Linked DNA regions of Arachidicoccus terrestris. The main gene of each other region encodes a partner of the protein of the gene in region 2 in a complex. Links are inferred from orthologs where the notes say so. Each region holds a gene or a part of one and is shown on either strand. Other genes may lie near its edges.

Region 1 (2,893 bases), 230 kb from region 2 along the record:
CCTGCGGTTACCATTGTAGCAGCATGAATCAGGGCGGAAACAGGCGTCGGTCCTGCCATCGCATCCGGCAACCAGGTATATAATGGGATCTGTGCGCTTTTACCGGTAGCCCCTACAAATAATAACAAAGTTATTGCAGTAATATCAGTAGTAGTGAATTTCGCCAGCATGGCCGGGGTGAACAGTTCACTATAAGTTAATGTGCCTGCCTTGGCCAGTATCCAGAACAGGGCGACCAAAAAGCCGAGGTCACCTATTCTGTTCATCACAAATGCTTTTCTGGCGGCGTAGTTAAATTGATTATTTTTAAACCAATAGCCGATCAGTAAATAAGAACATAACCCTACACCTTCCCAACCAATAAACATAATCAGGAAGTTTGCTCCCATGACCAGCAGCAACATGGAAAATACAAATAAATTAAGATAAGCGAAATAACGGGCAAAATGCGGGGCTGTCTCCTCGTGCATATAGGCACTGGAATACAGGTGAATCAAAAAACCCACGCCTGTAATAATCAGTAAAAATAAAGAGGTCAGCTGATCCACCTGAAAAGCAAAGGGGATCTTAAAGTCTGCCACATGAATAAAATCAAAATAAGTTCTGGTAGCGGCTCCGCCAGCTTTGACATCAAAAAACAATACAAGGCTAACAATAAATGAAGCCAGAAGTACCCCGCAACCAACCAGGGTGACAGCTTGTTTACTGAGCTGTTTACGGAAAAGCCCGTTGATCAAAAAACCAACCAAGGGAAATAATGGTACTAAATATGCTAAATTCATAATGATTATTAATCAGTTCTAAATAGTAATATGCTTAATAACGCTCCTTGTTAACTGCGTTTCTAATATTAGTTCTTCAATCTGTTCAAAAAGTCTACGTCCACAGAGTGGGTATTTCTGTAGAGCATGACGATAATCGCAAGCCCCACGCTAACCTCTGCCGCAGCAACGACCATTACAAAAAATACAAATAGCTGCCCGTCAATACCTGCCAGCGGCGCGCCGGCAGTAGCGGCATGTGTTTTAGAAAAAGCAACCAACAACAGATTGGCAGCATTCAGCATCAACTCAATGCACATAAAAACAATAATAGCATTACGGCGGATCAGTACCCCCACAACCCCGATACTAAATAAAGTGACCGCCAGTGCGATATAATATTGAATAGGCATAAACTATAATTGTAACTCTTTTATTAATATGTTGAACTGTTTGTTATGATGAGATAACAGACAGAAATACTAGTTTTTCTTACCAATGACGACAGCGCCTACCATTGCACTCAAAAATAAAACGCTGCAGAGTTCAAAAGGCAGTGCATATTGGGTAAACAAAACATGACCCAGGTTTTTAATCAATCCGATATCCCCCGTATTGACAGTCGCGATCTTAGGATGTCCTTTAGTCTGTTCGGCAAAGGTCCGGACAACAGAGATCAGGATCCAAAGCAACATACCCCCTGAGATCACGCCGGCCAGTTTCATCCAGAGATTCTTTTTAAGTTCAGTCCGGGTATTTAGATTCATGAGCATGATCACAAACAGGAAGAGTACCATGATCGCCCCCGCGTAAACAATAATATTGACAATCGCCAGAAACTGGGCGTTGAGCATAATATAGTGACCGGAAATCGCAAAAAAGGTAGCGATCAGCCACAAAACACTATGCACCGGGTTCTTGCTCACCAGCACCATAATGGCACTAAAGAGTGTCAGCGCACATAATATCCAAAAAACGATAGCGGTTATTCCCATCTTAATAGTTTCAAATGATTGTTCAGTTCCCGGGACAAGTTAACGACTTGTTGACTGACCCGATATTTCATTATCCTTACTTTTTCAATTTTTCAAATGCCTCTGCCGTTGTTTCCACATTTCTACCCAGTGCAGCCTGGTAAGCTTCGGGTTCTGTATTCGGGTTTGGAATAAGCAAATCCGGCTTACCGTAGATAAATTTCTTACGGGCAAAATCAGAGGGTGTAAAAGTCTCAGAAAGATAAATGGCATCCTTGGGACAAGCTTCCTCACATAAGCCACAAAAAATACAACGCAGCATATTGATCTCATACTTCGCCGCATATTTCTCTTCTCTATAAAGCGACTCTTCACCTGGAAGTCTTTCAGCTGCTTCCATCGTAATGGCTTCCGCCGGACAGGCAACCGCACAAAGCCCGCATGCCGTGCAACGTTCTCTGCCTTCTTCGTCTCTATTCAGCACATGTAAACCTCTGAATACAGGACTGAATGGCCTTTTTTGTTCGGGAAAGGACACCGTTGCTTTTTTCTTAAAAAAATGCTTCAGCGTAATGGCCATACCCCGGGCGATTTCCGGAATATAGATCTTCTCCGCAAAAGTCATCGGACTCCGGTTAACATCTGCCTTTCTATTGGTTAAAGACTGCATAATTGCTATTCTATTTCTGTTTGGTCCGGTTGTTCATTTGTGAACGAAACGCAGACTTAAATTTTCTAAATTCATACTCAGGCACATCTCTTTATCTCTATATTCCTGCCTCAGCAAAATACCTGTATTTATCTTCCACCTATTAATGATTCAGCCACAATATCACTATAGCCGTTAAAATCATATTAGCCAGTGCCAGCGGTAAGAGTTTTTTCCACCCCAGCTCCATCAGCTGGTCATAGCGAAATCTCGGAATGGTCCAACGCACCCACATAAAGATAAATATAAAGATCACGATTTTTATCATCAGCGCAACGATACCCACCAGCGCTGCCAAATTGGGAGATAAAAGACTCTCGTTGAGGAAAGGCACATCGTAGCCGCCAAAATAAAGCGTTGCCATCACTGCACTCGCCACAAACATGTTGACATACTCCGCAAAAAGATAAAACCCGAGTTTCATAGAAGAATATTCCTGATGGTATCCC
Region 2 (4,262 bases):
AGAACCATTGGGCAGGCAGGCAGAATAAGCGGCGTAAATCCGGCTGATATTCAAATTCTGATGGTTCATATGGGCAGGTAAACATTTTACCATTAAATTAATGAAAGCTTAGGGAAAGATCAGTAATATTACCCTGATTTAATACGACCGCATTTGAAACCATTCGGCATTTTACTATTCATCTCTATCTGGGGCCTTTTTCCCGCTACTGTCTTATTTGCACAAATGACGGTAAAGGGGCATGTATACCAGGACAAGTATCGGACGCCGCTGGATTCAGTCGTTGTCATTACTCAATCCGGCAAGAGAGCCGTTTCGGATTCAACAGGCAGTTACCAGATCCAGATTGACCCTAAAAATGATTCTATTTGGTTCAAGTTCAGAGACAAAATCACACATAAGTACCCCGTAGACACGATTAAAAATACAAGAGATTTTGAGGTCCAGATTTATTTACCAAAAGCCTACACACAAACACCAAAAGGATACTTACCCACGGTTACGGTAAGAGCCAGGAATTATTATGAAGATTCTCTGGCTTTAAGGGAGGATTACGCAAAAATATTTAATTACAAAAAACCAAGTCAGGCACTGGGTGAAAGTTTCGGTGTAGGGGATAACGGTGGAATGGCCGTTGACCTGGATGCGATTGTCAATCTATTCCGGTTTGGTTATAACCGCAGGCAGAAAGTCTACCAGAAGTTTGCCCTCAGTGTGGAACAGGAAAGATACGTCAACCACCGTTTCACCAAAAAACTTGTAGAAGATATAACAGGGTTGTATGACGCTGAGCGGGATAAGTATATGGAAGTATACCGGCCATCTTATGAAGATCTCTCACGCATGAACGATGTACAGCTGGGTCAATACATTAAAATCACGTACAAAAAATTTCTCCATCAGAAAACAGAAGACAAGTATGAAAAGAATATTTTCCTCTCTCCTTATGAGCAAAGAAGAGGAAAATAAGCTATCTGTTATTTTATTAATCCTGCATTCCTGCTGATCTCCATCATACGGTCGATAGGCTTCTTGGCCGCCAGCCGCAGCGATTCATCCATTTTTATCTCCGGCAACTGGAACTTCATACACAAATACAGCTTCTCCAGCGTATTGAGTTTCATATAGGGGCAATCGTTACAGGCACAGGCATTATTGGGTGGCGCCGGAATAAAAGTTTTTGTCGGAGAATCCTTTTCCATCTGATGCAGAATCCCCGCTTCAGTCGCCACAATAAATTCCTGTGCAGGACTCTTTTTAGCAAAATTCAATATCTGGGTCGTACTGCCGATAAAATCAGCCTCTTTTAAAATAATCTCTTCACATTCAGGGTGCGCTAATAATAGTGCCTCTGGATGCCGCTCTTTAAGGCCTAAAATCTTCTCTAAACTGAAAATCTCATGAACCATGCAGGAACCGTCCCAAAGCAGCATATCGCGCCCCGTACGTTTGTTTATGTAAGCACCTAAATTTCTGTCCGGAGCAAATATGATCTTTTGTTCCTTAGGTACACTGTCAATGATCTTTTCCACATTGCCACTGGTACATATGATATCACTCAGCGCTTTAATCTCTGCAGTACAATTGATGTAAGAAATAACGATGTGGTCTGGATGGGCCTCTTTAAATTTTCTAAATGCTTCAGTCGGTGCACTGTCTGCCAGAGAACAACCCGCGTTTAAATCGGGCAATAATACTTTCTTAGTCGGATTCAGGATCTTTGCTGTTTCCGCCATAAAGTGTACACCGGCAAATACAATTACATCCGCACTAGTGGTCGCTGCTTGTTGCGCGAGGCCCAGGCTATCTCCAATATAATCTGCCAGATCCTGAATATCAGCCTCCTGATAGTAATGTGCTAAGATAATGGCGTTGGTCTCTTTCTTTAGTTTTTCAATCTCCGCAAATAGATCCAGGGAAGGATCCACAGGGAGATCTAAAAAACCTTTTTTATTTAAATGCGCTTTCGCTTCTATTATGTTCATAACTGCTGTAATAATTAATTATATAATTATTTATTTAAAAACCCTATTACTATTAAGGGTGTGAATATCTGAATAAATTGATTATTCACAATCATCAAAGTTAATTACTTTTCAGTTATCAACCGTTATCCACAAAATTATCCACTCCCTGAACCCTTTTAAATACTAGCTTTATCTACAATTATCCACACTGTGGATAAACAAAGTTCAGTTTATTCACATTCACTTATCCACAGCTATGCACTGTTAATTATGATAGGACAAAAAGTTAAGAAATAGACGTTCTTTTAACCGTCCATAAAATACCGTGTATTTGTTCTAAACTTATCCACATTCGTTTGGATAAAATCGAGAGTTATACACCATATTTATAGTTATCCAGATAGGTATGTGGATTAGCGTTCAATCAAGAATAGAGTGATCGACCCACTCACCATTAATCAAAATTCTTCATGCCATTTATGATAATCTTTCGGTTACGAAAGTAGAGCTATCTGATGCTATAGGTCAAGGTGTAATAGGGAACCACGAACAATGCACCATTTTCGGAAAATACAAGCACCCTGTTTCGGTAAACTACCGGCTAATATTGGTTCTATTCATTATAAAGGACAACCAGGATTTTTCTAATACCGACCCGTTTTTTTGACTGTTACTGTACCTGACTTCTTCATGGTCATATAACAATCAGGTAACTGCTATGAAGAAAAGGCAGTCAGAGATATTTTCTGGCTGCCTTTTAAAAATTAAAAAATGAAAACGGTTTTAATCTTCCCACTGTAACGCTCTCTTTTTAATAATATAGACAAACCCAATAAGAAATAAACCCACAAAAAGCAGTATTTCTATAAAACCTGTCCAGGAGAGGCTTTTAAAGTTAACAGCATAGGGATAGAAGAAAATAACTTCTACGTCAAATAAAACGAAAAGGATCGCAATCAAGAAGTATTTAATGGCCATCGGCTGCCGCGCGTTACCATGGGTCGTAATACCACTGGTAAAGTTAGCGAGCTTATCATTTGTTTTGCGTTTAGGGCCTAGTAAAGAAGACACGAAGATCATCAGCGCTACGAAACCTATTGCAAAAATGATCTGTAAGGCGATAGGTAAATAATCGGTCGCGTTTTCAACTACACCCGGAGCGGCACTTAAAATATGATTTAATGACATATTATACTCAGTTTGAATGGCAAAAATACGCTTTTCAGTCAAAAACAAAAAACTTCGTAATCCTGTCATGGATTACGAAGTTTTCTATATGATTATTCCTTTTCGGAATTACTTTCCACCAGTGGAATCAGTAGAGGTGGAGTCTGCATCACCTTTATGTTTTTCCAGATAACTTCTGATCTGATCGCCATATTGTTTAGCGGCCGCATTGGTTGGATCCAGCGCTAAAATCGCATCAAACATTTTCAGACCATTCGGATAGTCTCCTTTGGCGTTCACATAATAATTGGCCAGGAAACCGTACTGTGCCAGAATATAATCTTTATATTTTGCAGTATCCTTTTTCATAAAATCAATATAATCCATGATAGCGGGTACGGCTGCAGTAGTGTCTCCGGCTTTTAATTTAGAGTCTACCAGGTATTTGTAGCCATATATCTGTGTAGGATACTTGGTCTTATAAAGTGTGAACAGTGAGTCTGCAGTCGGATAATAGGTAGAGTCAGTCTGTGCCAACTCATATGCCGCATAACCTGCATTGAAAAGAGCAGTATTGTAACCATCAGATGTACTGTCTTTTTCATCATACAGTTTTCTTAACCATTGATATTTTTCAACTGGTTTATTGGCCTTTTCCAGTGCAAAGGCGATAGAGTCTGCATAAATGGACTTTTCTGCAGGAACAGTATCCATATCGTAGGCAATTTTCAGGTATTTAACCGCTGAATCTGCCATTTCAGGAACATCTTTGTAGATAAAACCACCGAATGCATAGTCATCTGCAGTCAGATTAGAGGGCGCAACCGTTGAGAAGAATTTCTTCGCATAAGTAACGGACTGCGTGGTATCGCCTAAGCGGTGATAGTTCATCGCCATAAGCAGGTTCAGATGAGAGAAATTGGCACAAGTACCGGCTTCCATTTCTTTACCTTTATTAATGGATTCCTGATAGCTACCTGACCGGAAAAGATAATCTGCCTGGAAATATTGTACGTTACAACCACCATCAGAATTTTTCACATATTGGTCTAAATAGGCTTTAGCCTTGTTGTAATCTGTATTTTTGAAATAATCAAAATAATCCAGATAGATAGGGGCATATGTTGC

What was found.
Region 1: the proteins of K9M52_RS09345 (region 2) and K9M52_RS10115 are in contact, whole or in part, in a cryo-EM structure (PDB 7NYH), measured with the Escherichia coli proteins. The link is inferred for Arachidicoccus terrestris from one-to-one orthologs.

The regions. Positions count from the first base shown.
Region 1 is NZ_CP083387.1:2,608,617-2,611,509, reverse strand. It holds K9M52_RS10115 (NADH-quinone oxidoreductase subunit J family protein), read right to left. Parts: upstream 1,757-2,893; coding sequence 1,244-1,756; downstream 1-1,243. Other genes in the region: nuoH (NADH-quinone oxidoreductase subunit NuoH), read right to left, coding at 2,548-2,893; nuoI (NADH-quinone oxidoreductase subunit NuoI), read right to left, coding at 1,833-2,405; nuoK (NADH-quinone oxidoreductase subunit NuoK), read right to left, coding at 851-1,174; nuoL (NADH-quinone oxidoreductase subunit L), read right to left, coding at 1-782. UniProt on the Escherichia coli protein: NDH-1 shuttles electrons from NADH, via FMN and iron-sulfur (Fe-S) centers, to quinones in the respiratory chain. The immediate electron acceptor for the enzyme in this species is believed to be ubiquinone.
Region 2 is NZ_CP083387.1:2,373,570-2,377,831, forward strand. What follows is about bases 1,454-4,262. They hold K9M52_RS09345 (NADH-quinone oxidoreductase subunit A), read right to left. Parts: upstream 3,156-4,262; coding sequence 2,751-3,155; downstream 1,454-2,750. Other genes in these bases: nadA (quinolinate synthase NadA), read right to left, coding at 1,454-1,985; K9M52_RS09350 (tetratricopeptide repeat protein), read right to left, coding at 3,264-4,262. Also shown: tRNA uridine-5-carboxymethylaminomethyl(34) synthesis enzyme MnmG, read left to right, coding at 1-81; K9M52_RS09335 (hypothetical protein), read left to right, coding at 154-969; more of nadA, read right to left, coding at 978-1,453. UniProt on the Escherichia coli protein: NDH-1 shuttles electrons from NADH, via FMN and iron-sulfur (Fe-S) centers, to quinones in the respiratory chain. The immediate electron acceptor for the enzyme in this species is believed to be ubiquinone.